Regions from separate parts of the Chryseolinea soli genome, predicted to be linked through region 1. Evidence: riboswitches for the same ligand, from Rfam matches in the RefSeq annotation. Region 1 holds a riboswitch; each other region holds the start of a gene.
The links. A riboswitch is a leader RNA that binds a small molecule or an ion and turns the genes downstream of it on or off. The one in region 1 is predicted to bind S-adenosylmethionine.

Region 1 (7,412 bases):
TACAGAAAGGGATTGACGTAAAAACTGTTATAGACAGGGTAGTTTTGTGCGAATACAGAAGTACCGCACAAAAAGAGCAAGCCAAAACAACAGTTAAAAAAATTGCGCATTCACTTCTTTATATGGGCAGAGGCGTAAAAGTCACTCCAAAAAACGAACCGAGCATCCCATGCCAGCCAAAAAAATAGTTATTCATGCATCTCAACCGGCTTCCGTAAGCGGTCGATTCACCGTAAACTCACGAATATACAACGTTTTTTGCTTTTATTGACAGCCTATCTTCTTTAACTTATGGGCTTTGCATTATTTTTGTACTGATTTTTTTAACTACCTGAAATCCAAGTCTAAAGTGAAAGCTTTTTTTTCGAGTGCACTGTTGGTTCTTTTTTGTACGGTCCCTGTCTTTTCGCAGATCCTGGTAGGCCCCGAGATCGGGGGTAATTATTCCTGGACGTCATTTGGCGACAAAGACCTGAAGGATGTCTACAACGTGTCGCCTGTTTTCGGTTTTCACGCGGGCGGCCACCTGGCGTTCCTGGTGCGCAAGCGTTTTTTTCTCCATGCGTCCCTTTTGTATTCCACCAAAGGCAGAGTGCTGAAAGGCGACCCCAAAGGCGCTGATTTCGATGCTGAATTTAAAAATACTTCGAGGTACAACTATATTGACATGCCCATCAGCTACACGGTCGATTTCAAAGGCAAGATCGGTAAGGGAAAAGAGTTCAAATATTTTCTTGGCATTGGTCCCAACGTCAGCTATTGGCTCGGCGGTAAAGGCACGGTCTATAACAGCGAATTGAAAGAAAATAATTTTTCAGAACAGAAATACAAGATCGTATTCAACAAGGACCCCGCCACGCAGGGTTTGGATGAGATGAATGTGCAAAACCCGAATCGTTTACAACTTGGACTGAACCTGGTCGCCGGAGCGGTCTTTGAACCGGGATTGCGCCAGCGCCTCATGGTCACCATCCGCTATGAGTTGGGACACACTTACCTCGCAAAAAGCAACGGTACATTTACACAGACCTATTTTCAAGACCCGCTTCAATCGCGCAATCAAGGGTTCCGTATTTCTGTCGCGTACCTGTATGATTTGAAGACCGAAAACCGCAAGCGCGGCAAGAGCACGATCGACCGGAAAAACCCCGGCAAGATGAGAAAGCGCTAGTTAAAGGCGCTATTTAGAATTCGATCTTTTTCTGAGAGACATTTTTCTCATAGAGATACATCATGATGCCATCCTTCAAACCCACTTCGGGAACGAGAATAGACGATGCATTGGCCCACTCCATCACTTGAATGTAGATGCGGCTGGCGGGAATGATCACATCGGCGCGGTCGGGGTTCATCTGCAGTTTGTAGATGCGTTCCTCCAATGAAAAACCCTCGATCATGTCACGGATGTCTTTTACTTTTTGACGCGAGATGGTTTTGCCGGGCTTCATCTTGGCCAACTCGAAGATCTTGCTGATGTTACCCCCCGTACCTACGGCAGTCACCTTGCCAAACGATTTCTTGATGTGCTCCTTCACCCAGTGCTCCATGTCTTCCCACATCACCGGCGAGTCGTTGCGTTCCAGCACGCGCACCGAACCGATCTTGAACGAACGGGTCTTGATCTTTTTGCCTTTCACATAGAGGTTCAACTCCGTGCTACCACCGCCCACATCGATGTGCAGATACGTCTTCTCGGTGAGGAACGAATGTATGGCGCGGTTGATGAGCTCGGCCTCGCGGTTCCCGTCGATGATGTGGATCATCACGCCCAACTCGTTGGCCACCTGGTGCACAAGCTCAGCGCCATTCTCCGATTCGCGCATGGCCGACGTCGCACAAAACATATAATCGTCCACTTCGTATAAGTCCACCAGCAGCTTGAAGGCCGTCATCAGCTTCTTGAACTTGCCAATGCTCTTGTCGCTGATACGGCCGGTAGTGAACACGTCGTGACCAAGACGGAGCGGGAAGCGCACATACTCCAGCTTCTTGAAAAGCAGGGTGGGGGAACTGTCCAATACCGTGGATACCTGAAAACGGATGGCGTTGGAACCAATGTCGATGGCTGCTAGTTTCATTATCAGCTCAAAATTAAGCTATTGGCTTTTTATTTTAAGCACTTATTGTTTTTCTTTGCACTGCTTATCCAGAAAGACTGAGGGAACGGGCCCGAAGAAGTCTTAGCATCCTATTCCGAAATCGAAACCGGAATGTTGTGCTAAATCCCATTCCATCCGCCAGCTGGCAGATGGGAAAAGATAAGTAAACCCACTCCACGGGCTCTCTGGATAGCACAACAAACTATGAAGGAGGGCTTTATGAACATCGAAGACATTCTGAAAGAACGCATCATGGTCCTGGATGGCGCCATGGGCACCATGATCCAACGACACAAGCTGGAGGAGAAAGACTTTCGCAACGAACAGCTCAAGGATCACCCGCATCCCCTCAAGGGCAACAACGATTTGCTCAGCATCACGCGTCCCGACATCATCAAAGACATTCACCGCCAGTATTTTGAAGCGGGCTCCGATATCGTCGAAACCAATACCTTCGGCAGCACGTGGGTGGCCCAGGCTGACTATCACCTGGAATTCCTGGTCTATGAGATCAACTACCAGTCGGCCCGCATTGCCAAGGAAGTGGCGGTGGAGTTCACGCAAAAAGAACCACACAAGCCGCGCTTTGTGGCCGGCTCCATGGGCCCCACCACCAAGCTGGCGTCTATGTCGCCCGATGTGAACAACCCCGGCTACCGCGCCATCACCTTCGACCAACTGGCCGCTGCCTTCAAGGAACAAGCCAAAGGATTGATGGATGGCGGCGTGGACCTGTTGTTGCTGGAGACCATAACCGACACCCTCAACGTGAAGGCTGCGTTGTTTGCCATCCAGGAACTATTTGAAGAGATGGGCCGTAAGATCCCCGTCATGGTCTCCGGCACCATCACCGATGCCAGCGGCAGGATATTGTCGGGCCAAACGGCCGATGCTTTCCTCATCTCGGTATCGCACGTGCCCTTGCTCAGCATCGGGCTAAACTGCGCCATGGGGGCGGCCGCCTTGCGTCCTTACCTGCAGGTTTTGGATGAGAAAGCTCCTTTCTTCGTCAGCGCATATCCCAACGCAGGTCTGCCAAACGAGTTCGGGCACTATGACCAAACGCCCGAGGAGATGGCCGCCGAAGTGGAAGAATACCTCAAAGAAGGATTGGTGAACATCGTAGGCGGCTGCTGTGGCTCCACACCGGATCACATCCGCAGCATCGCCACCATCGCCGCGCGCTATACACCACGGAAAAAGGAAAGCCTGAAAGAGGCCAGCTAACCGGAAGATTTGATCAACAGAGATAGAACAATACGAATCCTTATACGAAACGCTGTAAAGCACAGCCCTTTTAAGACGCCACACAGGCCCACGAAATTTTAGAACATGTCTATGGATTATCAATTGAAGTTAAGTGGCCTGGAGGCCATCGAGATCACCCCCGAATCGAACTTCGTTAACATCGGCGAGCGTACCAACGTGACGGGCTCCGCGCGGTTCCTGAAACTTATCAAGGAAGACAAGTTTGATGAAGCGTTGGAAGTGGCCCTGGACCAGGTACGCGGCGGCGCACAAGTGATCGACGTGAACATGGACGAAGGCATGCTGGACTCACAGGCCGCCATGGTAAGGTATCTAAACCTCATGGCCTCGGAGCCCGAGATCTCGCGCGTGCCCGTCATGATCGACTCCTCGAAGTGGGAAGTGATCGAAGCCGGTCTCAAGTGCATTCAAGGCAAAGGCATTGTCAATTCCATCAGTATGAAGGCCGGCATCCCGGAATTTGTACGCCAGGCCAAGCTGGTGAAACGTTATGGCGCGGCCGTTGTCGTGATGGCCTTCGACGAAGACGGCCAGGCCGACACCTACGATCGAAGGATCACCATTTGCAAGCGCGCCTACGACATTTTGGTAAACGAAGTGGGCTTCCCGCCTCAAGACATCATCTTCGACCCCAACATTTTCCCGGTGGCCACCGGCATCGAAGAGCACCGGAACTATGCACTAGACTTTTTCAAGGCCACCAAGTGGATCCGCCAAAATCTTCCCCATGCCCACGTCAGTGGCGGGGTAAGTAACGTGTCGTTCAGTTTCCGGGGCAACCAGAAAGTGCGCGAGGCGATGCACTCGGCCTTCCTCTATCACGCCATCCAAAACGGTATGGATATGGGCATCGTGAACCCTACCATGCTCGAGATCTATAGCGACATCGACGCGAATTTGCTGGAGCGGGTAGAAGACGTGCTGCTGAACCGCCGCGAAGACGCCACCGAACGTCTCCTGGAATTTGCCGAAACCTTCAAGGGCGCCACCAAGGAAAAGAAAGCCGACGACGAATGGCGTTCAGGCACCGTGGAAGAACGCCTCACACACGCCCTCGTGAAAGGCATCATCGATTTTATCGATCAGGATACGGAAGAAGCACGCGTGAAATACGGGCGTCCGCTCTTTGTGATCGAAGGGCCGCTCATGTCGGGCATGAACGTGGTGGGCGACTTGTTTGGCGCGGGCAAAATGTTTTTGCCCCAGGTAGTGAAGAGCGCTCGGGTAATGAAAAAGTCAGTAGCCTATCTCACGCCGTTCCTCGAAGAAGAAAAAAGACTCAGCGGCACAACACACCAGGCCGCGGCAAAAATATTGATGGCCACCGTGAAGGGCGACGTCCACGACATCGGCAAGAACATTGTCGGGGTAGTGCTGGCCTGTAACAACTACGACGTGGTCGACCTCGGGGTGATGGTGCCACCGGAAAAGATCATCGAAGCGGCAAAGCGCGAGAAGGTCGACATCATCGGTCTCAGTGGCCTCATCACGCCATCGCTGGACGAAATGGTGCACGTGGCAAAAGAGATGCAACGCGAAAAATTTCTAATGCCCTTGCTGATAGGAGGGGCGACCACGTCGCGCATTCACACGGCCGTGAAGATCGATCCCGTTTACGATGGCCCCGTGGTGCACGTGCTCGACGCGTCGCGGTCCGTGCCCGTAGCCAGCGAACTCATCAGCACACAAACCCGCGAAAGCTCCAAGGCCCGCTTCAAACAAGAGTATGTCACGCTGCGCGCCGACCATGAGAAACGAAAAGAGGCCAAGAACTACATTCCCCTGGCCGAAGCCCGGAAGAACAAGTCCAACATCAATTGGGCGGAAGTGAAATACGTGAAGCCCACGTTCACCGGAAGAAAGGAGATCATCAACTATCCCCTGGAAGAGATCCGGAAGTATATCGATTGGACGCCCTTCTTCCAAACGTGGATGCTGGCCGGTCGTTACCCCGGTATTTTAAAGGACTCCGTCGTCGGCGTGGAGGCGCAAAAGCTCTTCAATGATGCCAACGCCATGTTGGACGATCTCATCAAAAATAAAACACTGCAGGCCAGCGGTGTCATTGCCATCTATCCGGCTGTGAACACCGGCGACGATGTTGATCTGTTTGAAGAGGGTCAGGACAAACCGTTTGCCACCTTCCACTTCCTGCGTCAGCAGAACAAGAAAGCGGCAAACCTTCCCAACTTCTGTCTCGCCGACTTCATTTCGCCCGAGCGCGGCAAAGACTACTTCGGTATGTTTGCCGTCACCGCAGGGTTGGGCTTGGATGAGTGGATCGCCCAACACAAGGCAGACCTCGACGATTATGCCGAGATCATGGCCAAAGCCCTTGCCGACCGCCTCGCCGAAGCTTTCGCCGAAGCGTTGCACGAAAACGTGAGAAAGGTACTGTGGGGCTATGCGTCGAACGAGCACCTTACGAATGAGCAATTGATCGACGAAGCCTACGAAGGCATCCGACCGGCACCAGGCTATCCTGCGTGTCCCGATCATACGGAGAAACGTCTGCTGTTCGATTTGCTGCAAGCCGAAAAAGTGGGCATCAACCTGACGGAATCCTATGCCATGTATCCCGGTGCGGCGGTGAGCGGTTTCTATTTTGCGAATCCGCATTCCAAATATTTTGGGTTGGGCAAGATCGAGAAAGACCAGGTGGAGGACTATGCCAAACGCAAGAACATGTCTGTAGAACAAATTGAAAAATGGCTGGCGCCTAACCTGAGCTACGACATTTAACGGTGGACGACAACAGAAAGAAACCTATCCACGCATCACCAAACATTAACCCTTTCTCCTAATTAACCCGCGATGAAAGTTACCGAACATCTTGCCAACGCAAACGGCAAAACCTTATTCACCATCGAAATTCTTCCCCCGCTGAAAGGCGAGAACATCAAGAATCTTTTCAAGAACATCGATCCGTTGATGGAGTTCAAGCCGCCGTTCATCGACGTGACGTATCATCGCGAGGAATATGTCTACAAGAAAAAAGAGAACGGCCTGTTGGAGAAACGCTCCACCCGCAAGCGTCCTGGCACGGTAGGCATATGCGCCGCCATACAAAACCACTATAAAGTCGACACCGTTCCCCACATCATCTGTGGAGGCTTCAGCCGCGAAGAGACCGAGAACGCGCTCATCGACCTCGACTTCCTGGACATCGACAACGTGCTCGTGCTCCAGGGCGATCCCATCAAGACCGAGTCCCGCTTCGTGCCCGACCCCGATGGCTACATGTATGCGTCGGAATTGCTGCAGCAAGTGGTGAAGATGAACCAGGGCATCTACCTCGACGACGAACTGCTGCATGCCGCACCCACCGACTTCTGCATCGGCGTGGCCGGTTATCCGGAAAAACACTACATGGCTCCCAACCTGAAGAACGACCTTCGGTACCTGAAACTGAAAGTCGATCTCGGCGCGAAATACGTTGTGACCCAAATGTTTTTCGACAACGAAAAATATTTTGCCTTTGTGGACAAGTGTCGCGAGGCAGGCATCAACGTGCCGATTATTCCCGGCATCAAGCCGCTCACCACGAAATCGCAGTTGAACATTCTCAGCAAAACCTTTCACATTGACATACCGGAAGCGTTGGCCGATGCGGTGGAAGATTGTAAAGACAACCAAGCCGTAAAAGAGGTGGGCATCGAGTGGACGGTGCAACAATCGAAGGAGTTGATGAAAAAAGGTGTGCCAACACTTCATTTTTACACGATGGGCAAATCTGACCCTATCTACAGGATAGCAAAAGAGCTATTTTAGCGTATCTTTGGCGCTTGTTTTTAGGAGGCTTTTACATGAAGACGATTCTGCCTTGCGCAATAGCCATCGCGCTCTTGCTAGCAGTCGGCCAGGCACACGCCCAGCCGCAGAAAATCGATTCCCTTCTAAAAGTACTCCCCCTGAATCCGGGGGGTGAAGCCCGCATCGACATTCTGAACAAGCTTGCGTTCTCCTACACGCAGCTGTCCGTTACCGAAGCCGAGAAATTTGTTTCGGAGGCCATACGCCTCGCACAAGCGCAGCGCTACGACA
Region 2 (7,412 bases), 2.9 Mb from region 1:
ATTGAAAGACGACCAGGGCCTGACGCAAGGACAAGCTTCGTCCGGGTTTTGTTGTTTTACCCTTTAGCACGTCCGTGATCCTAAACGACGACAGCATAAACGCGGGATAGACGCCAGAGATAAAAGACCCAAAGAAGAACAATCCAAAAAGCATGACCCACAGCGACGGGCGAGTGAAATCGAACGAAATGTCCTTGCCCACGATCGTGCTCAACACGGGTAGCAGGAGCACCGCCAAACCTAGCGCCAGTGCGACGCTGATGAAATTGATGAGCAAGGATTCGAACATGAACTGGGTGACCAGTTGACTTTTTAACACACCCATGGCTTTTTTGATGCCTACTTCCTTCGCTCTTTCGGTGGCGCGGGCCGTGGAGAGATTGACGTAGTTGATCCAGGCAATGAAAAGAATGAAGAGTGATATCAGCAGAAAAAAATAGAGCGTGTTCAAGTGGCCATGGGCTTGATTCAGGTCGGGTGAAAAATTCACATCGACAAGCGGCTGGTAGGAGAGTGTCACGCCCAGCGGTTCTGTGCCCGTATGCTTGTCCATGAAGCGTTTTGTTTTGGCTTCCAGGGATTTCACATCCGTGTTGTCTGTCAATTTTACATACGTAACGAAATCCGTAGCAGTCCATGCGGCGCTGGGGTCTCTGTAGTATTCTATTTGCAATAGGTTATGCATGGAAAGCAGCATGTTGAACTGCAGTTGCGAATTTTGGGGCACGTCTTTTATGACAGCGGTCACGACAAAATCGCCGTCACCCCAATCTTTCATGCGAACATGCACCGTTTGCCCAACGGGGTTTGTTTGTTTGCCAAAATAACGCGCGGCGAGAGATTCGGTAATCACCATGGAAGAGGGGTTGTCCAGCGCGTGGGATGCGTCGCCCAGCAGCACGTCATAGGTGAATACGTCCAGAAAGGAAGAGTCCACAAAATAGGCGCTCTTCTCCTGGAAGAGCGCCGACTCACCCGACGGAGTTTTAAAGTTGATCAACGCAGCGCTTCCATACAGCGGATGGATGCGCACATAATTTTCTACCTCCGGTATTTCGTTCAGGAGAGCGGGCCCCAATCCATAACCGAATGTTGCAAACCAATCGTCTTTTTGATTTTTTCCATATTCTGTGAACGTCGTCCGGTAGATGTTGTCGGCATGTTTGTGGAACCGGTCATAGCTGAGCTCGAACGCAACGTATTTCCAGATCATGAGACATCCGGCAATACCCAGGGCAAACCCAAAAATCGTAATGAATGAGTATCCCATATGCTTGCGCAGATTGCGATACGCCAGGGTGATGTAAAATCGGATCATGGAGGTTCGGATTGGTCTGAAAAATATTCCTCTTTTCAGGTGCAATGACCTGTTAAGTAAAGATAGCGAATTAGCAGGTACACATCCGTTCTGTCAACCACAACGTCGCGACGGGTATCTTTCGCACAGGGCGCGGAACAACCTTATGCCTGGATAGGCCGTGTGGTAAAAAGTGCGTTCGAAGGTTTTCCAGACCGAACATAAAATAAGGCACAGCACCGAAGGATACGAGGCAATTCTTTTGTAACATTACTTACGAACAGGTATTGATAACCCCCTTCCGTATGAAACGTCACAGACTTAACTTCCTCATCGTACCGGTGTTCCTACTGATCACCATCACCGGTTTCGCACAGACCCCGCAACCTATAAGAATCGTCATGATTGGTGCGCACCCCGACGATTGTGATATCAAGGGTGGTGGCACCGCAGCGCTCTTTGCTGCGATGGGTTATGCCGTGAAATTTGTGGCCGTGACCAACGGCGATGCTGGTCATCAAACGACCGGTGGCGGCCCGCTGGCGAAACGCCGCTACGAAGAAGCACAAGAGTCGGCCCGTCGATTGGGGATCGCGGCCTATCACATACTGCCCAACCACGACGGCGAGCTGTTGCCCACGCTGAACGTGCGACTAGAGATCATCCGCGAGATCCGCGAGTGGAACGCTGATGTAGTGATCAGTCCCCGTCCGAACGACTATCACCCCGACCATCGCTACACGGGTGTGTTGGTGCAAGACGCCGCTTTCATGGTAGGCGTGCCCAACGTAGCCTCTGATGTACCGGCGCTGCGCAAGAACCCCGTGTTCCTCTATTTTGAAGATTACTTCCAACGCCCCAATCCCTTCCGCCCCGACATCTCTGTGGACATCACCGCGGTGTTCGACAAAAAAGTAAACGCCCTCGATGCCCATAGATCCCAGGTATACGAATGGCTTCCCTGGATTGGCAACTACGCCACCGAAGTACCCGCCGAAGGGCCCGGACGAATCAAATGGCTGGCCACACGCTACACCCGGAAAATAACCCCCGAAGCGCGCAAAACCCTGGAGACCGGCTACGGAAAAGAAAAAGCCCAAGCCGCCCAACACGCCGAATCATTCGAAATATGCGAATACGGCACCCAACCAACCCCCGAAGAAATACGCCGCCTATTTCCCATGATCAAAATGCCCTAGCCGGCCCGCAGTCCCATCATTTTGGTGTTCTCCCAAAAGAAGGGGTAACACCCGCTTGTTGGTGTCCCACCAACAAGCATTCCTTCGAGCCATATCAATAAAGGGCAGCCATTTCCATTCATTTTCCAGCGACAACCAAAGTGAAAACCCTGTTTAAACAGTTTTCTAACGGTCGCGAATACAAGTATGATTTCACCCCATTTTCACTTAGGAATCCTCCCTAAAATTCCTGATTTTTCGAATTATTTTATTTCCGATGAGGTTGTGCATTATTTTAATCTTTACCTGCCTGGGACTAACGGTTGGGTATGGACAGCAAGCGTCCGTAGACAGTTTGCTAAACCGCATTCCCTCCACCGACAGCCTCCGGGAGTTTCTTCCCAAAGACACACTGCTTCAAAAATCCCATCATAAAGTAGATTCCATACAATCGTCATTCTATCACGGTGCCGACAGTTTGAAAGGCATTTATCAACGCCCCATCAGCAAGCTGGATTCTGTACAGAACAAATTGCAACACCGGCTGGATAGTCTCACCACACTGAATCTCCCCACGGGCAAAGTAACCCATGCGCTGGATAGCGTAAACCAACTGCGCGAAAAGACCGTAGCCGGCTTCAACGAAAAATTGAATGCCTTAAAAGGAAAGACCACCGGCAAGCTCAAGCAACTCGATCTCCCACCCGAACTGAAAGGCAAAGTGTCGGCGGTGACCGGGAAGGTAGATGGTTTTCAAATTCCTGGTTCTGAACTTGGCCTGCCTGCTGTGGGGGGCACCTCGCTGGGCAAGATCGATGGACTGAACAAGATCAGCGGCGTGGACCTTCCTCAAACCGGAGGACTGGGAAGCATCCAAGACGCCGCCAAAGTGGGCGAGTTGCAGAACGTGACGAGCCAAATGGGTGAAGTGTCGAAGGTGACTGGCCAGGCCGGTGAGTATGCTACCCAATTGAAGGAAGTAAAGGCTGTGGCCGGCGGCGACTTGAGCAACACCGCGGAATTGTCGAAGACCGCCGAGACAAAGGCCGCAGAGCTGTCGGGTATAAAAGATCTCGAAGGACAAACGAAGGCACTCGACCAATACAAAGATATGGCAGGCAAGGCCGGCGACCCCGACGCCATGAAAGAAGAGGCCGTTACCAAAGTGAAACAGGTAGCCGTGAACCATTTCGCCGGCAAGGAGAAGCAACTCCAGGAGGCCATGGATATGGTGTCCAAATACAAACAGAAATACGGCAGCCTGAACAGCCTCAGCGACATTCCCAAAAAGCGCCCGAACGAAATGCGTGGCAAACCCTGGTATGAGCGCGTGCTCCCCGGCATTGCCATGCAAATGCAAAAGAAGGGTGAGGACTTGATGGTAGATTTCAATCCGTATGCAGGCTACCGCTTCACCGGTCGTATCACGGCCGGCGCGGGGTGGAACCAACGGGTTGCCTACAACACCAAACGAAATTACTTCGATCACTCCGCCCGCGTATATGGTCCGCGCGTCTATGGCGAGTTCAAACTCTGGAAAGGATTTTCTCCCCGCCTCGAAGTGGAGACCATGAACACCTTTGTGCCGCCCCTGACACGCGTTGCCATTCCCGATGCGGGCAGCCGCGAGTGGGTGTGGGGTGTGTTCACGGGGATGAAGAAGGAATATCGCTTCATCAAAAATGTGAAGGGCACAGCCTTGATCATGGTGCGCCTTTTCGATCCCCATCACAAAAGTCCCTATGCCGATGTGCTGAATGTGCGTTTTGGATTTGAGTTCCCCATCAAGAAAAAGCCAAAGACCGCGAAGGAAGCGAAGCCCTCAAAATCGTAAGCCCAACAAAAAAGTCGACTGCTTTCCAGGTTTTTAAAGCGCGTTCGTTTTTGTAACATACTGATAAATAGCCCTTTTGGGACGCGGAAAAATAATTTTTAAATAATTCCACAAACTCTATTGACTTAATAGATTTATAGCCTACATTTGTTTCATATTTATAAAGAATAGGGGAGAGAGCAGACTCGTTGAACCTATTGCAACCTCGCCTCATCACCGGGGAAAAGGTGCTAAATTCTGCCTAAATGATTAGGGAATATAAATAAGTACAAAAGCCATGAAAAACATTCAAAATCTCTCCTTCCTCTCACAAACGTGTTGTTGCTGTTGTTGACGGCCAGTCCACCTCCGCTTTATTCAATCGATTCACAACAACAAAAAAATCTTACGACCATGTCACAGACCGCATCGGTATTGTCATCCGAACAATCTTTGTATATCTCCACAGCAGAAGTTTCTTTTGCTCCTGCTAAACGTGTTGAAGCCGTTTCAACAAACCTGAATTTCGTTTTCGAAGAGAATGGTTTTTATATTCCCTCGACCGCCTTTGGGTACAACGACCGGGTGAGCCTGGCCTTTCAGGTGAAAGAAGCGTTTGCCGCCCACTTTATTTTGATCAAGGGGTTGATAGAATTCAACCGCTCCAAGGAGCTGAAGTTTGTGTTTAACCGCGATGAAAGATCTTTCGAGATCGATCTTGAAGCCGCACAACTTGACACGTTGAATACTTTCCTGGCCCATATCCACGCATTGCTTCAAAAAGAAATTCAATTCAAAGCCGTGTTGAAGAAAGTGATCGCCTTCGAAAATCACTACAAAGCACTTCGCGATGAAGTGTATGCCGAGCAACAAGCCGTGATCTAGCCCGGCTGAAGTTTCCAACTCTTTCTTATGGATGTTGATACCGGTGACGGCGAGGCGATCACCCGAATGTCCATGTTCTATTCTTCAATTTTCACCTTCCTATGCTAAATCTCGGCGGGCAAGCAAAGTCAACGCAGAAAGAAACTTTTGCTTGCCCGCCGAAGCTTTAGCGTAGGAGGGCCTTTTCTTTGCTCGCCGAAGCTTTAGCGAAGGTGAGGCGATTCAACATGAGTTCCGAGCCAACACGCTCCATTGACACCCTATCCTGAACATTTGTAAATAAATAAGTGTAAATGATACATTTTATCAAATGTATTTTTAAATTCGAGATCGTATTCAAAAGATTCATACGCTAAAAAAAAATGATATGAGACGATCCCAGGCGCTCCTCCGGCTATCGGCATTTCTGTTTTTATCAGGCTTTTCATTTTTATCCCTGCAAGCACAGACGGTACTGAATGTAAAAGTCGATCAACCACTCTCGAAAATTGAGCCCACCATGTGGGGAATATTTTTCGAAGACATCAATTTTGCGGCCGATGGCGGACTCTATGCCGAACTGGTGAAGAACCGCTCGTTTGAATTCGCCCAGCCGCTGATGGGATGGAAGGAGCAAAATAGCAACAAGTTCGCCATTGCCACCAACGCCGGGAGCGTGCTCATCCTGCATGAAGGCGGCGACACCAACCCGCGGATCGCCCGCGTAAACGTTCTGGCCGACAAAGGCTATGGCCTCACCAACGAAGGCTTTCGCGGCATGGGCATAAAGAAAGGTGCGACCTACACATTTTCGGTGCAGGCCCGTCAACAGCAGGGAAGCCCCGCGTTGCGGGTGGAACTCGTGGATGCCAGTGGCAAAATTTTGGGGACGACCAGTATTAGCCCAGCCGGTGGCGAATGGAAGAAATACACAGCAACGATCGTGGCTTCTGAAACAGAACCCAAAGCGCTGCTGAACATCTGGTTCGAAGGCAAAGGCGTCGTCGACATCGACATGGTCTCCTTGTTTCCAACCGACACCTGGAAAAATCGCCCGGGTGGTTTGCGCAAAGACCTTGTGCAGTTGCTGGCCGACATGAAGCCCGGCTTCATCCGATTCCCCGGCGGCTGCATCGTGGAAGGCCGCGAGCTGACCACGCGCTACCAATGGAAAAAGACGGTAGGCGATATCGAGCAACGCGAAATGATCGTGAACCGCTGGAATACAGAATTCACGCACCGTCCTGCGCCCGACTACTTTCAAACGTTCGGCCTCGGCTTCTTTGAATATTTTCAATTGGCCGAAGATGTGGGTGCCGAACCTTTGCCCATTCTCAACTGCGGCATGGCGTGCCAATTCAACTCCGCCGAAGTCGTGCCCATCAACCAACTGGATACCTATGTGCAAGATGCTCTCGACCTGATCGAGTTTGCCAATGGAAGCCCCGATTCGCCGTGGGGAAAACTGCGCAAGACCATGGGGCACGAAGCGCCGTTCCACCTGAAATACATTGGGGTGGGCAATGAACAGTGGGGTCCGCAGTATATCGAGCGCTACGCCGTGTTCTCGGCGATCATCAAAGCCAAGTACCCCGACATTCAAATTGTTTCCGCCGCCGGCCCTGCACCTTCCGGTGAACTTTTCGACTATGCCTCAAAGGAATTGAGAGATCTGAAAGCAGACCTCGTAGACGAGCATTACTACAGCAGTCCCGAATGGTTTTTGAAAAACGCCAACCGCTATGATGCCTACGACCGCAAGGGACCAAAAATATTTGCCGGCGAATATGCCGCACAAAGTGTCGCGACTGTGAGCCCGAAAAATGAAAACAACTGGCGCTGCGCCCTATCCGAAGCGGCCTTCATGACCGGCCTCGAACGCAACGCCGACCTCGTGCACATGGCTTCGTATGCGCCGCTGTTCGCCCACGTGGAAGCCTGGCAATGGACGCCCGACCTGATCTGGTTCGACAACCTCAACGCCTATGGCACACCCAACTATTATGTCCAAAAACTTTTCTCCACCAACAAAGGCACGCACGTGTTGCCGGTGACCGCACAAGGAGAAACCGTGGCCGGCAAGAATGGACTCTATGCATCGGCCGCGACCGATGTAAACGCCAAGACCATTTTAGTCAAACTGGTGAACGCAGGCGACGAACCACAGACCGTTACGCTTCAACTCTCCGGCGTACGAAAAATTTCACAAGCCGGGACTTTGACGGTGTTGAAAGGAAATCCCGACGAAGTGAATAACCTG
Region 3 (7,412 bases), 3.8 Mb from region 1:
GAAGTGTATGAGACCGTGCAGAACCGCACCCGCACACTCAGCATTATTGGGTTGGCACGGGCAGCGCAGCGACACAATGTGGCGGACATGTTGCGCGAGATTAACACACCCACGTTGCTGATCTGGGGACGGCAGGATACGATCACACCACCGGAAGTGGCACTGGAGTTTCACGACCTGCTGCCACGATCGCAGGTGATTTTTTTAGACCAGTGCGGCCACGTGCCCATGATGGAACACCCCAAGCTTTTCAATCAGCATGTCAGAATTTTTTTGGAACAATAAGGCTGTCAACTATGCGGCGCTGGCCATCCCCGCATTCTTTTTGTTTTTGGGGCTCGAGTATGTCGCCGCCATCCGGCAACGGAAGACGCAGGTTTTCAATTTCGACAGCTCAGTTGCCAACATCAGCATTGGCATTGCCGAGCGGTTGCTAAACCTGTTTTTGACGGCTAGCTTCTATGGCGTGTTCACGTATATCTACGAGCACTTTGCTTTGTGGTCCATTCCCAACACGTGGGGCGTGTGGGTCGTCCTCATTTTGGCAACCGACCTGGTGTGGTATTGGTATCACCGGTTGGGCCACGAGATCAACTTGTTTTGGGCGGCGCACATCGTGCACCATCATAGCGAGGAATTCAACTACAGCGTTTCGGCGCGCATCACCACGCTGCAATCCATCGTGCGCAACGTGTTTTGGTCGGTGTTGCCCTTGATCGGATTTCATCCGGCCATGGTCATGACCATCCTGGTGGTGCACGGAACGTATTCTTTCTTTACGCATACACAACTGATCCGTTCGCTGGGGTGGCTGGAGCACATTCTTATTACGCCCTCGCATCACCGGGTGCACCACGCTTCCAATGAAAAATACCTGAATAAAAACTACGGCGACCTGTTTGTGTTTTGGGACAAACTGTTTGGCACCTTTCAAAAAGAAGAAGAGCAGCCGGTTTATGGCCTCACGCATCCCCTGAAGAGCTATAGTTTTATCTGGCAACACTTTCATTATTTTTTAGAGATCCTCTACGCGACAAAACAAGTAAGCGGCATCGGCAACAAACTGAGGATCGTTTTCGGCAGGCCCGAAGTGTTGGACCAAAATATCAGGCCTTTGTTGGAGGAACGTTTCATCCCAGACCGGCGCCAGGCCAATGCGTTGGTGCGGTTTAAGGTGTACCTGGTCATTCAGTTGGGGTTGGCGGTAGCGGTGCTTTTCCTGATCACGCTGTTCTATCAACAGACGCAACCGTTGGAAAAAGTGGTGGGTGCGTTTTTTATTTTGATCACACTGGTCAACTGCGGGGCATTGCTGGAGCAACGCCGGTGGATCTATTACCTGGAATACCTGCGCATGCTGGTGTTGGTGACGTATGTGTCTTATTTAATAGAGCGCCCGGAACTTTTGTCTGGCGTGCTGGTGGTCAGCCTGGCAATGTTGTGGCCGATGCAGAAGTGGTATCTGCGCCTGGTGTATGGACAGGGTTGAAAAAAATAATCTGGAAATAAAGAAACCTTCATAAGACTTGCATCGTTTTGTATTTTAGATTAGGTTTGTCTATCGATTTGGTAGAGATTAAAACAAACCAAGTCGATCATTTATAAAGAAGAGGGGAGAGAACAGGCTCTGTGAACCTCTAGCAACTTTCTGAAAGGAATAAGTGCTACATCCTGCCCGAAAACAATATGGGTATATAAAATGAAGAACATGAACACAACACAACTTTCGCACAACGTGCATCCTCATCCTTCAGCATCGTCATCTTCCATGCAACGCACGTATTGTTCCTGCTGTTGTTGCTGAGCCATCTTCCGGAATTTCCCTTTTTCTTTTTTGAAATGGCCGCCGGGTAGATCGCGGCGCTGGATTCCGACGTCTTAATTCCATCATCAACCTTTTTAAAACACTGTCGCCATGAAACGCGCCCTATTCGTGTATCCTTATCGATGCTAAGCATACCAGGCTTCTCATCTGTTCATAAATACAAACTCAATTCATCCGTCTAAGTTTTTAACCACCAAAATTCGAAATCATCATGTCAACGTATAAAAAATTCACATTTCAGGGCGCACTTACGCAAGAGCAAATTAAATTCTTCCAGGAGAACGGCTTTATTCATTTTGAAAACTATGCTTCACAGGACACCGTGCAGGAGATCATTCGCTCCACGGAAGAAGTGCAGCGGCAGTGGGTGGCCGGCGGCGTGGAGAAGGTGAATGGCATACCGATCAAATATGGCGTGGACGAGAATGGAAAGAAAATCGTGCAGCGTTTTGCCTTCACCAATCAACACAGTGAAGCCGTGCGCCGGTTTGCCGCGCATCCCAACCTGGAAGCCTTAAAGGCCCTCATGCCCAAGGGCGCGCGCCTGGGCTTGGAGGAAAAAGACGGTGTGGTGTTCAATCACTATGTGAACACGGAAGGCAGCAACTTCTTCCACATGGGCTGGCACACCGACAGCGCCCGCGACATTTTCTACGGCAAGAAAGTGGCCCCCATGCTGAACATCGGTTTCTATCTCGATGACTCCACCGCGCAAAAAGGTGGCCTGCGCATTCTGCCCGGCACACACAAACAAGGCCTGTGGGACTTGTTGTTCCGCAAAAAATATTTCGTGAACAACTACGCCGACGAAAAGGAAGTGCTGGTGGAGGCCAAAGCCGGCGACCTCGTCATCCACGACGGAAGAATATGGCACCGCGTGGCACCCTCGCCGGTGACCGGTGAAGCAAGCCGCCGTCGCGTGATGTATATCCCGATGATCGTCGGAAAATATCAACCCAAAACCGAGAAGAGCTCGACGCCTTTGTATTTGCACCTGCTTCCGTTTGTGAGCACGAAAAAACATAAGAAACTGATCCCTGCTTTTCGCAAAGCAGCCTGATGATAGGGCGTTGCCGGTGGCAACATGGGCAACGCTCACTTTTTACTAAAGTTTGTTTTAGAAATAATCAGAGACAAAGAATGTCAGTCGGTATAAAACCAAATCAAAATAGGAGTCACCGTGTCAAGGGCTTGATCCTGACACCCTGTTGTTGTTAATACACCACCTACCACCATGGCGCGACCGCGCCGCTTTTAAGTTTTAATTTTTTATTCACTAAACCGTCGCCCTAATGTTTAGCACTGTTGAAAAACCCATCGGAATTTTTTATAGTTATGAAGAATGGTTCAATCCCCTGTTTCGCGAATTGGAGCGAAGGGGCTTGCCGTATGTAAAGCTCGATCCTGCCCGGCAATGGTTTGATTTGTCGGAAACGGACGTGCCCTATAGCCTGGTCTATAATGATATGAGCTATCCCTCCTATGTGGAGGGGCCATCACAGGCCAACCTAAACCTGCAGCCCTACTTGAAACACCTGGAGCAACAGCACGTGCCCGTCATCAACGGTTCGGTAGCCATTGCGTTGCAACGTTCCAAAATGCAGCAGCTTTTGTTGCTGCGCAGCCTGGGACTGGACTTTCCATCGACCAGAATAGTGACCCACGCGAGCCAGTTGAAACCCGCCACGGCCGAATTCAAATTTCCCATCATCCTGAAAGGCAACGCCGGTCACGGTGCGGAAACCGTGCTGCTCAAGTCCACCCAAGATCTGAAAGACGGCTGGGAAGATGGAACGCTGGCCTTGCGCGATGAACAACCGTGGATCCTCCAGGAATGGATTCCCGCCAAGGGCAACCACGTGGTGCGTGCCGAGGTGATCAACGGCAATTTTCAATACGCCGTAAAACTTTATCGCACTCCCCACGACATTGATTTCTGGACGGCCGACAACGAACCCTTCCAACCCTCCCTAACGGTCGTTAAAGCCATCGAAAAAATTGCGCGCGCCGCGCAGTTGGAGGTGGCCAGCGTGGAATACGCTATCGATCGTCGTGATAATCAGCCGTATTTCTACGCCATTCATGCGCACTCCAATTTTATTGTCGGCCACCGGCCCGGGGGGCAGGATGCCTATGGCAGTCTGGCCAATCACATCGAATTGCGTCTGCAAAAAAGACGGGAAATAGAATTAATCCTATAAATCCGCTTACGTCTATTGATTTAATAGTGTTTAATGTTACATTTGCGTAAAATCCACCAAAACGATAGAGTTAATATGAATCATGTTTACCGACTGCTCTTTCTTCTCCTGTTAGCGACAAGTGCCCTGGCCCAAGACCCCGCAATCATTACCGGAAAAATTACCGACGGCGAAACCGGCGAGGAGCTGGCGGGCGTGAATATTTTAATAAAAGGTACCGTGACCGGCACCGTGACCGATCTTCAAGGTGGCTTTACCTTAAAGACAAAATCCCTTCCCGTAACCTTGACCGCTTCTTTCGTGGGCTTCAAAACACAAGAAGTTTCCGTGACGTCGCCCGGTCAAACGGTGAACCTGGTGCTGGAGCCCAGCGCCTTGTTGGGAGCCGAAGTGGTGGTAACGGCTTCGCGCGTGGAGGAATCACAATTGAAATCGCCCGTGGCCATTGAGAAGATGGATACCCGTGCCATCAAAGACTCGCCCGCGCCCAGCTTCTACGACGCGCTCGAAAATTTGAAGGGTGTTCAAATGACCACATCAAGCCTCACCTTCAAAGTGCCCAACACACGGGGCTTCAACATCCCGAACAACTTCCGTTTCATGCAGGTGGTTGACGGTGTGGATATGCAATCCGCTACTTTGGGCGTGCCGCTGGGCAATGCCATCGGTCCCACGGAGCTTGATATCGAAAGTGTGGAGATCACACCCGGTGCTGCCTCCGCATTGTATGGCATGAACGCCATCAACGGTATGGCTAACCTCATCACCAAAAGCCCTTTTCTTTATCAGGGTTTGAGCGTCTATCAAAAGACCGGCGTGAACCACGTGGACGGCATCGATTATGATCCCAGCCTGTTGTCGGAAACCGCCGTGCGGTATGCGCATGCGTTCAACAACAAACTGGCCTTTAAAATAAACGGCAGCTACCTGCGCGCCACCGACTGGCGTGGCAGTTCCACGAACGACCAAAATCCAAACAGCACACCGAGCACCGGCAATCCCAACTATCCCGAATTGAATGTGACGGATCACCCGGCGTACGATGCGTGGAATAAATACGGCGACGACAGCGGCAGCAATGCCGTAACCGTAAGCGGTATAAACTACAACGGCGCGGCGAACCAATCCTTCATCGTCAGAAGAACGGGCTATTGGGAAAAGGACCTGGTGCCCGGTAAAGTGGATAACAAAAAGATCGACGCGGCCCTTCACTACCGCATTGGCAACAACGCCGAACTCTCGTATACGTATCGCTTTGGTGAAATGGATGGCTTGTTCCAACGCGGGAACAAGATCCAATTGAACAACGCCCGCGTTCAAAACCACAAACTGGAATTGAAGGGCGCCAACTATTTTATTCGCACGTATGTCTCCATCGAAAATACGGGCGACTCTTACAACTTGAAACCTTTGTCGGACAATCTGGACCTCTCGCATCTCTCCAACAAAGACTGGACAACCAAGTTTAAGAGCTCGCTTCAAACTGAGCTGAACAGCGGCACGGACCTGGCCGAAGCCATGCGCCGTGCACGTACGGCAGCAGATGCCGGCCGTGTCGAGCCGGGCACGCCCGAGTTCAACGCGTTGAAAAATGAGATCATCAACATCAACAACTGGGATCACATCAGCTCAGTGCCTACCGGAACAGCAACCGGTGGCGCGGCGCTCTGGCAACGCAGCCGCATGTATCACACCGATGCACAATGGGATCTTTCCAAAAAGGTGAAGATCTTCGACCTGTTGGTGGGTGCCGACTTCCGCGTCTATGAAGTCATTCCGGACGGTAACAACTTTGTGGACTTCTCCCGCCCGATCGCTGAACGCACTCAAGTAGAATCCGACGGCAGCTATGGCAGCAACGTATATTACAAAAAGTATGGTGCCTTTGCACAAGTGACCAAGACCCTTTTCAAAGAACACCTCAAACTTTTCGGATCGCTGCGTGTGGACCACAACCTGGAATTCAGCCCCAAGGTCAATCCCCGGATCGCCGCTGTCTACACCGTGGCCGAGAAGCATAACTTCCGGGCCTCGTTCCAGAACGGCTACCGTTTCCCTTCGCTGTTCGAAGCCCTTTCGTTTGTGAACAACGGTAACATTCGTCGCGTGGGCGGCTTGTCTTACATCAACGACGGTTTGAACTACCTGGACAATTCCTATACCCTGGCATCCATCAACACCTTTAATGCTGCCGTCAACACCGACGTGAAAGCGGGCCTGAGCGCGAACGACGCTGCCTTGAAGAACCGTGCTTTGCTGGAGGCAACCAACCTGTCGCCTACCCGCCCGGAGAAAATCAATTCGTTCGAAGTGGGCTACAAGAGCGTGTTGTTCAATAACACCCTGGTGATCGATATCGACGCCTACACCAATACCTACGACGGTTTCCTCGGCCAGGTGGAAGTGGCTGTGCCCTACCTGAGCAGCGACGGAAAATATCCAGACGACAACCAGCAGGTGCAAGTCGGCTCCGACGATGCGGTGATCTCGATGCTGGCGGCCAACCGGACCCCGCGTCAGAAACGCTATCGTGTATATACCAACGCAAAGCAGAAGTATCACAACTACGGTTCGTCCCTGGGGCTGACCTACAACTTCTACAAGAAATACACTATAGGGGGTAACCTGAACTACAATAACATCTCTCAAAATAATCAACCCGACGTGTTTGTGACCGGCTTCAACACGCCGAATTGGGCAACCAACATCACGTTCGGCAATCGTGAAGTGGCCAAGAACCTCGGGTTTGCCGTGGTGTACAGATGGCAGCAGTCGTTCCTGTGGCAAAGCCCGCTGGCGAATGGTACCATCCCGGCATACCACACCTTCGACGCACAAGTGTCGTATAAACTGCCACAATTGAAATCGACGCTGAAACTGGGTGGAACGAACGTTCTGAACAACCGGTATATCCAGTATGCGGCGGGGCCTACGATTGGGGCGTTGTATTATTTTTCGATTACGGTGGATGGGTTGTTGAAGAAATAATCCCAAAGGGGATGAGTTGTTGGTGAAGAATGCCAACAACGGCGTCGGTCCCAAAGGGAGAGGACTTGTTGGTGGGACACCAACAAGGGATGGGATCGCTCTGTTAGAGGGCGATCTTTTCTCGTTGGGTGGATCCCATCTGAATGAATCATTACTTGAAAATATAGAACAAGCGATATGGAGGCAGCGGAAAAAAATTTGACGAGTAGGAGGACCGTGTTGGGTCTGGTGGTGGCTGCCGGGGTGTTGGTGGGGTTGGCTTCGGTGTTTTATTTTGATGTGATCGTGGATCGCGGGAGCGAGTGGCTTTCGGGAGTGGGGCCGGAGTTTTTTCTTTTTGTGTTGGGAGGATTTATTGCGCAGATGATCGATGGTTCGTTGGGGATGGCCTATGGGGT
Region 4 (7,412 bases), 2.5 Mb from region 1:
TTGGTTTAGGATGATCTCAAAGCGTTTTCTCCGCGGCCTGCTCGACGACGATACTTTTCACCACGCCGGTAAACGGATCGGGGCCCGTATAGCGCTTCGTCACGGGCGAGTTAAGATCCTTGCCCACGCTCACGCCGTCCGAGCCAAACGACGCGATATACTTCACGCCTCCTTCTACGGTCTGTTTGCCGGCCGGCTGACCGTCTACGGAAAGCGACACCACATTGCCGGGTGCGTACTCCACGGTGATCGCATGTTTGCCTTTGGTGAGTGCCCTGGAAGCGGTGATGAGGGTTTCCGTAACACCGTCGTTGAGCAGATAATACAAGGTGTTGCCCTGGAAGAACAAGCTCGTACCTCCCGTCAATCCACCGTTGGCAAACACCACCCCTTCATTTTTATCGCGCGTCAATTCGATGTTCGCCGTGATCGTCACCGGGCCCTTGCCGATGTTGATCCGGGTCTTCACCGTCGTGCCTTCCAGGATGATCGACTTGGATTTTATTTCGGGCGCAGCCAATCCCGCGCGATAATTTTTCAACGGGTAGACATTGTATTTTTTTGCCTCCTGGTCGAAAAGCGTCTTCAACTCTTCCAGCTTCTGCGGATTCTTGGCGGCGAGGTCATTGGTCTCGTTCCAGTCTTCGTTCAGGTTGTAGAGCTCCCATTTGTCTTTGTCGAACGGTGCAGGGTTGAAATGAATGTCGTCGGTCGGCGCTTCACCAAACACATTGCGCGGGTGATACACCGACGCTTTCCAGCCGTCCTTGTAAATGGCACGGCCGCCGTGGAGCTCGTAGTATTGCAGCGTGTGCCGGCTGGGCGCTGCCGGATCGCTGAGCGTATACGCCAGGCTCGTGCCGTGAAGCGGCATTTGCGGGTAGCCGTTGATTTCGGTTGGAATTTTAAGACCGGCAAGCTCGGTCGTCGTGGGCAGAATGTCGATGACGTGCCCATACTGCGTGCGGATGCCGCCCTTCTCCCGGATGCCTTTCGGGTAGTGAACGATCAGCGGATTGTGTGTGGCGCCTTCGGCATTCACGTCGCTCTTCCAATATCGAAACGGCGTGTTGGCGGCTTGCGACCATCCCAAGGGATAGTTCTCATTGGTGAATTCCGTTCCCAGTTTGCCGTATTGACTCACCAGGAAAGGGATGTCATGCCCTTTCGATGTCACGGACGCTCCGGTGGTTCCGGTATACGATCCCTCCTTGCTTCCCCCATTGTCGCCGATGACCACAAAGATCAAGGTATTGTCCAGTTCACCGATTTGCTCGAGATAGTTCACAAACCGGCCGATCTCATGATCGGTGTATGATAAAAATCCGGCATATACCTCGAAGAAGCGGGCAAACACTTTCTTTTCATCGGGGCTTAAGGTGTCCCAGGCCTTCAGGTTTTGCTGACGTGGCGGAAGCTTGGTTCCCTTGGGGAGAATCCCTAAAGTTTGCTGGCGTTTAAAAACATCTTCGCGGTACTTGTCCCAACCTCCGTCGAACTTCCCTTTGTATTTGTCGCTCCACTCCGGGGCTACCTGGTGTGGCGCATGCGTGGCGCCCGTAGCCAGATACAAGAAGAACGGCTTTTCGGCATTCGCTGATTTTTGATTGGCCACATAAGAGATGGCTTTGTCGACGAGCAGTTCGTTGAGATGCTTCGTGTTCGGCTCAATGTCGATGGCATTATTCTCTTCGACCAATACCGGATGCCACTGGTCCGTGGCGCCGCCCAAAAATCCATAGAAGTGATCGAAGCCGCGACCGGTAGGGTAACGGTTAAAAGGTCCCGCGGCCGTGAGGTCGATGGGGCGATTGCCATGCCATTTCCCCAGCGCATAGGTGTTGTATCCATTCTCCCGGAAGATCTCGGCAACGGTCCCGGCTTCGAACGGAATGTCGCCGTAGTATCCCGGCGCACCGATCCCTAATTCGGCATGATGCCCCATCGCCACGCTGTGTGCATTTCGCCCGGTGAGTAATGCGGCGCGGGTGGGACTGCAAATTCCGGTTGTATGAAAATTCGTATAGCGAAGGCCGTTGCCCGCGAGTTTGTCGAACGTAGGCGTTTCGATGAGACCGCCAAAGGTTGACGTGGCGCCGAATCCCACATCGTCCAGCAGGATCCACACCACGTTGGGGGCATCTGCCGCAGCCTTCACTCTGGGCGGATACCATTGTTCGGATTCCTCCAGGGTTCGTCCGATCTTTCCCTGGAAAGGCTGAAGCGGATCGCGCTGTGCCCATGCCGCCGCGCTGGCGACCATGATGGCAAGCCCTGTCACAGCGATTTTCTTTATGTTCATGTTAATGTTGGTTTGTTTATCGATTTGGCTCCTGTGAAAGGAGAACTAAACTATTCCCACAGAAGTGTGGGCAAAGACCTGCCACTCCCTGCCGAAGCAGGGCGAACCTCGTTTAACGAGATGCACGAATAGAAGTGGAGATGGTAGTGAGGTAGATTTAGCAGCAACAACAACAACGGAAACCATCCGTCATATTCTTCGCGATTGCTTCAGGGCCAAGGAGGTCCTTGGGAAACATTTTCATTTTCATGTGGCTTAAAAATTTTATAGCTCCAATGCGTCATTGGTAGGAGTTAGCACCTTATCCTGGTGGCGACAGGTTGCTAGAAGATCGTCGAGCCCATTCTCTCCCTTCTTCGGTATAAAATCAATCTGGTGGGAATTGATTGTCTATATAATCGATAGACAAAGAAATAATATCGTATCGGAAATACCAAGGAATTGTTGATAAAAGTATTTGATCGCCGTCAGCAGCAAGATTTGCCGCGGCCTAGCTAGGGGTTCTGTAAAAAAAGATCCATGGTTCATTTCTTCTGCCGGTGGTACCATGCCAAAGCCTTCGCGCTGCTGCCACAATCCTCCATGCTACACCATTTTCTTTTTCCATTCTTGGTAGTATCCCAAAAAAGCCACCCGCAGTTTGGACATTCTTTGACCCGGCTCCATGTATCGGAAAGCAACAACGCATGCGCCGACTTCACCAGGGGTGCCGTGATCGCATAGAAATGACCGGGTGGGAAATTCCATTCTTCCTTAAACTTGTCTTTCTGAAAGACGACTTCGAGGAATGGGAAATATTTCGATGTCAATTTATTGAAGGCTTCCATATCGGCCGGCCGTACTTTTTGTTTGAGTGCGATGGGTTTGAATATCGCGTAGATCAAATCGCGGAGATCAACCGCCTCCGCAAAGAAATCTCTTGCCCTTTTCTCGTTGGTCTGGCCGGCTTTTTCTAATGCAGCGAAAGCGCCTTTATCGAGGATCCCTGCTTTGCGCGCCCAATAGATCAGGTCGCTAAAATTATTCAGGTTATCGCGGTCTGATCCGTCGAATCGATCGGGCACGGTATTGACAAAATCAAGACAGGGCACGCCGCCATCCAGGCGCATTTCGTCGATTTTCGGATTCCTGGTCATCACCGTAAAGATACCACCCCGGACCAAATTCCCCACCAATCGGGGGATAATTTTACCTTCAAAATATATTTTAATGGTAAAGTGAATACTTTTACTATTAAAAAACGTAATAACGGTAAAATCACCCAAACCCTTAAAACCCTTCCCTATGAAGTATTTAACCCTCGCGCTATGGCTGATGTTCCATTTTACCGGAAAAGCACAATCCAAAAATGCTGAACTGCCGGTGCCTCCCGTGGTCTTCGATTCGAAAGGAGAACTGATCCTCTCCCCTTCTTCCACCTCGTCGAAAAATGACTTTGATTTTTTTGCAGGAAATTGGAAAATCCACAACCGGATGTTGAAAAAGAAACCTGACAATACTATTGAATGGACGGAATTCGAGTCCACGCAAGAAATGCGCATCATCCTCCGCGGCATCGGGAACGTTGACAACTTTATTGCGGAACGAAACGGCAAACCCTTTGAAGGTATGACCTTGCGGTTATTCAACCCCCAAACAAAACTGTGGAATATCTACTGGGCCGATTCAAATTTTGGTGTCTTGGGACTGCCGCCGGTGGTGGGTTCGTTTGAGAACAAGGTGGGGCACTTTTTCTCCAAGGATAACTACAATGGCAAAAACCTGCTTACCGTCTACCGCTGGGACGCGCGCGACCCCAACAATCCCATCTGGAGCCAGGCCACGTCAGAAGATAACGGCAAGACCTGGGAGTGGAATTGGTTTATGTATATGCGCCGGTAAGATCATGGGTGGTCTACCCGCCCTTTCTTCTTACCTTTGACGATGACAAAAAATGGCGATCTCCTGCGGGATGAGAATTTCCTGATCCTCCATCAATTTCTCGTCAACCACTATGGTTTCTCCGACCGCGACAGTCACGATGTCTTTGGCAAGTTTCAGTTTGTGGAAATAAAAAAGAACACCCTGCTTCACCAACGGAATGAAGTTTGCCAGTACGCCTATTTTATTTGCCAGGGCTGTCTCCGGACCTTTTTCACAAACCGCAAAGGAGAAGAAAACACGCGTCACATAGCCTTTGAGAACCACTTTGTCAGCGCCTTCTCCAGCTTTATTACACAGACCCCGTCGCTTGAAAACGTGCAGGCGCTGGAACATTCCAAATTGTTAAAAATTAAGCAGAGCGACTTTTTTCATCTTGTCAACACCCACGAAACTTTTTCGAAACTCTATCTACGTTCGTTGGAGCAAGCCCAGGTCTTGAGCACCTGGCGGCTTGAGTCCATGCTCAGCATGACGGCACGCGAACGCTATCGGGATTTGCGGGAGCGGATGCCGGAAGTAATTCTCCGACTATCCAATAAACAAGTCGCCTCCTTCCTGGGGATTACGCAGGAGTCGCTGAGCCGTTTAAAAGCCCAAAAGTAAATTAGTATTTAGTCCTGAGTCCTTAGTCTTGAGTCGTTGGTACTAAAGACTCAAAACCATTACAGATATAGAGTCCCCTCCATAACAATCACGGAAGAACCACTCACCCAAATCCCATCGCTTGAAACGTGGACACGAATGGATGAAGGGTGCTTTACGGCTGTTCCCTGCAAGATCCGGAAGTCTTTATCTTTTTTGATGTGGCCGAGTTTTTCCAGGTAACCTGCCAACGGGCCGGCTGCTGTTCCCGTTGCCGGGTCTTCGTCGATCCCGATCCCCGGATTAAAGAATCTTGCTTCGGCGAGAAACGCAGGGTTGGGCTGGTTTGTGGTGAAGAGGTAACACCCTTCGAAACCATATTTTCCGGAAGCCGCTTTTAGAAGGGATTTGTTGGATACCGCTTTTTGTAAAACGTCCAGATCCTTTACCGGGACCATCAGGTGGGCAACCTCCGTTTCAACTATGTTGATCGCCCAACCGTTTAAATCCAGATCATCAGGGGTCAACCCCACGGCCTTCGCTACCACGTCTGTCGGTACCGTTCCCATTATCGTGGCGGGTGCTTGTTTCATGGCAACGTAAGGAAGACCGGATTCTTCGGTGATCTTCACCGGGATCCGCGTATCCTTGATCATGACGTGCGAACTTCCCCCCTGATTTTTAAAAATATCCCACCCCTTTAGCAAGGCCAGGCACACGGCTCCTAAAAGATTGTGGCCGGCACCAATCACCTCAAATTCCGCCGGTGTAAAAGAACGCACCATCAGGGCATTCTCTTTTGTTGAATAGCGGATGAACGATGTTTCGGAATAGCCAAATTCCCTGGCGATCTCATGGTATTGGTTGAGCGTGAGGTCATCATCACTGTGCACAACAGAAAGTTGGTTGCCTTTATACTTCTGATCGGCAAATACATCCAATACATAGTAATTCAATTTTTTCATATCTCCTGGTTTTTATGCCGTTCCCCGGCGCCAATGCTGCACCAAAATTAAAGAACAATCGTTTATCATTTTTATGGGTTAACTTGGGGTAGCCGGTTACCTCAAGGTAACCATTCTAACTATGGCCACCATGAACATCAACGGAAACGTACAAGAAGCGACTTGCGAACAGGAGCTGGCGGCGATCATCGACAGCCTCGAAATATTGGGCGGAAAGTGGAAGCTAAGAATCATGCGCCACCTGAATAACCATGCCGCCGAAACAAACACATTCAAAAAGATCCAGCGCGAGGTGGAAGGGATCTCATCCAAGATGCTGACGAAGGAATTGCGCGATCTGGAAATAAACCTGCTCGTTACCCGGACGGTTTTGGATACCCGGCCGGTGAGTGTGAGCTATTCCATTACCGAATATGGTCTGAGTGTTCTACCGGTCAATGAAGTACTGGTGCAATGGGGACTGAATCATCGCCAAAGGCTAAAGCTTTCTTGATCTCGTTTATCTGGTCCTCCTAAACAATCTGCGCGCCCTGCAGTTATGACATAAAGGGAACAGCGAATGGAAAAAGGCGACATGGTTCGCGAATCTACGCCGGAGCGTATCAATGCCTTCTCAGACGGTGTCTTTGCCATCATCATCACCATCATGATCTTAGAATTGAAACGCCCGGAGCATCCGACCTTTGTGGCGCTTTGGGCGGAATGGCCAACCTGGATCAGCTACATGGCGAGCTATGGTTTTATCGCCATCGTGTGGATCAATCACCATTTTTTGATGCATCATGCAAAAGCTCCCACCCTACGGCTGATCTGGGCCAATTTTGCCCATCTCTTCTCCGTGTCATTGATTCCTTTTCTCACCGACTGGATGGCGGAGACCCGGCTGGAGCGGGTTCCCGTTTCAATGTATGCTTTTACGTTCTTGATGGTGAATATCACTTACCTCATATTGATTTGGGAAACCCTGGGTACAAAAAAAAGCGCGGGTGCTCCGAATCAAGCCAGGCGGTTGTTTCATCTGCGATCGGTATTGACCAATTTGATCTTTGGTGGTGCCGCGATCGTTGCTTTGTGGCATCCCTATGTAGGGTTTGCTATGGCCTGCGCGTGTCTTACGCTTTATCTGCGACCTGACGTGCCGGGTATGCGAGTAGGGAAGTAATTTGCCTGGCAGGAGAAAAAATTTAACGACCCGCTTTCGCTAAAGCAGGCGAGCAAGTCAACGCAAAGAATGCGATCGTCTCGTTGGAGTTTAGCATCCCACAGATAGCGTTAAATTGACTTTTTAATTATGTTAGTCAAACATAAGCGTTGTTCGTTTGTTGCTAGTTATCAATCCTTGTATAACAACATCTCACAAAACAAATAAAAATATGAACTCAAGCATAGAATTTCTGAATCCCGACGAATTGTTAAAAAATCCTGCGTTCTCTCAAGCGGCCGTTACCAAAGGAAATGGGAGCACCATTTATATCGGTGGGCAGAATGCCATCACAAAAGACCTCGAGATCATTGGGAAAGGGAACATCACCTTACAAACCGAATATGTTTTAAAAAACATTGAGATCATCCTGAAGGCTTGCCACGCCAGCTTGGACGACTTGTTTAAATTGACCATCTATATTGTGCAAGGTCAGGAC

Region 2: it holds a riboswitch for S-adenosylmethionine, as region 1 does, so the genes downstream of both, D4L85_RS34595 (hypothetical protein) here and metH (methionine synthase) in region 1, are expected to answer to the same signal.
Region 3: it holds a riboswitch for S-adenosylmethionine, as region 1 does, so the genes downstream of both, D4L85_RS04555 (phytanoyl-CoA dioxygenase family protein) here and metH (methionine synthase) in region 1, are expected to answer to the same signal.
Region 4: it holds a riboswitch for S-adenosylmethionine, as region 1 does, so the genes downstream of both, D4L85_RS30665 (sulfatase-like hydrolase/transferase) here and metH (methionine synthase) in region 1, are expected to answer to the same signal.

Annotation. Positions count from the first base shown of each region.
Region 1 is NZ_CP032382.1:4,879,538-4,886,949, forward strand. It holds gene D4L85_RS20665 (PorP/SprF family type IX secretion system membrane protein) at 1-110, opposite strand, end outside; gene D4L85_RS20670 (outer membrane beta-barrel protein) at 350-1,171, shown strand; gene D4L85_RS20675 (Ppx/GppA phosphatase family protein) at 1,185-2,078, opposite strand; SAM riboswitch class I at 2,140-2,265, shown strand; partial or broken gene metH (methionine synthase) at 2,304-6,110, shown strand; gene metF (methylenetetrahydrofolate reductase [NAD(P)H]) at 6,183-7,139, shown strand; gene D4L85_RS20695 (tetratricopeptide repeat protein) at 7,175-7,412, shown strand, end outside.
Region 2 is NZ_CP032382.1:7,818,974-7,826,385, reverse strand. It holds gene D4L85_RS32600 (ABC transporter permease) at 1-1,318, opposite strand, end outside; gene D4L85_RS32595 (PIG-L deacetylase family protein) at 1,603-2,496, shown strand; gene D4L85_RS32590 (hypothetical protein) at 2,753-4,309, shown strand; SAM riboswitch class I at 4,465-4,574, shown strand; gene D4L85_RS34595 (hypothetical protein) at 4,703-5,173, shown strand; gene D4L85_RS32580 (alpha-L-arabinofuranosidase C-terminal domain-containing protein) at 5,541-7,412, shown strand, end outside.
Region 3 is NZ_CP032382.1:1,095,512-1,102,923, reverse strand. It holds gene D4L85_RS04565 (alpha/beta fold hydrolase) at 1-285, shown strand, start outside; gene D4L85_RS04560 (sterol desaturase family protein) at 260-1,489, shown strand; SAM riboswitch class I at 1,597-1,701, shown strand; gene D4L85_RS04555 (phytanoyl-CoA dioxygenase family protein) at 2,037-2,885, shown strand; gene D4L85_RS04550 (ATP-grasp domain-containing protein) at 3,118-4,026, shown strand; gene D4L85_RS04545 (TonB-dependent receptor) at 4,102-7,014, shown strand; gene D4L85_RS04540 (sulfite exporter TauE/SafE family protein) at 7,192-7,412, shown strand, end outside.
Region 4 is NZ_CP032382.1:7,401,492-7,408,903, forward strand. It holds gene D4L85_RS30665 (sulfatase-like hydrolase/transferase) at 17-2,302, opposite strand; SAM riboswitch class I at 2,564-2,670, opposite strand; gene D4L85_RS30670 (CGNR zinc finger domain-containing protein) at 2,827-3,438, opposite strand; gene D4L85_RS30675 (hypothetical protein) at 3,587-4,183, shown strand; gene D4L85_RS30680 (Crp/Fnr family transcriptional regulator) at 4,226-4,828, shown strand; gene D4L85_RS30685 (PhzF family phenazine biosynthesis protein) at 4,888-5,772, opposite strand; gene D4L85_RS30690 (winged helix-turn-helix transcriptional regulator) at 5,894-6,265, shown strand; gene D4L85_RS30695 (TMEM175 family protein) at 6,332-6,934, shown strand; gene D4L85_RS30700 (RidA family protein) at 7,146-7,412, shown strand, end outside.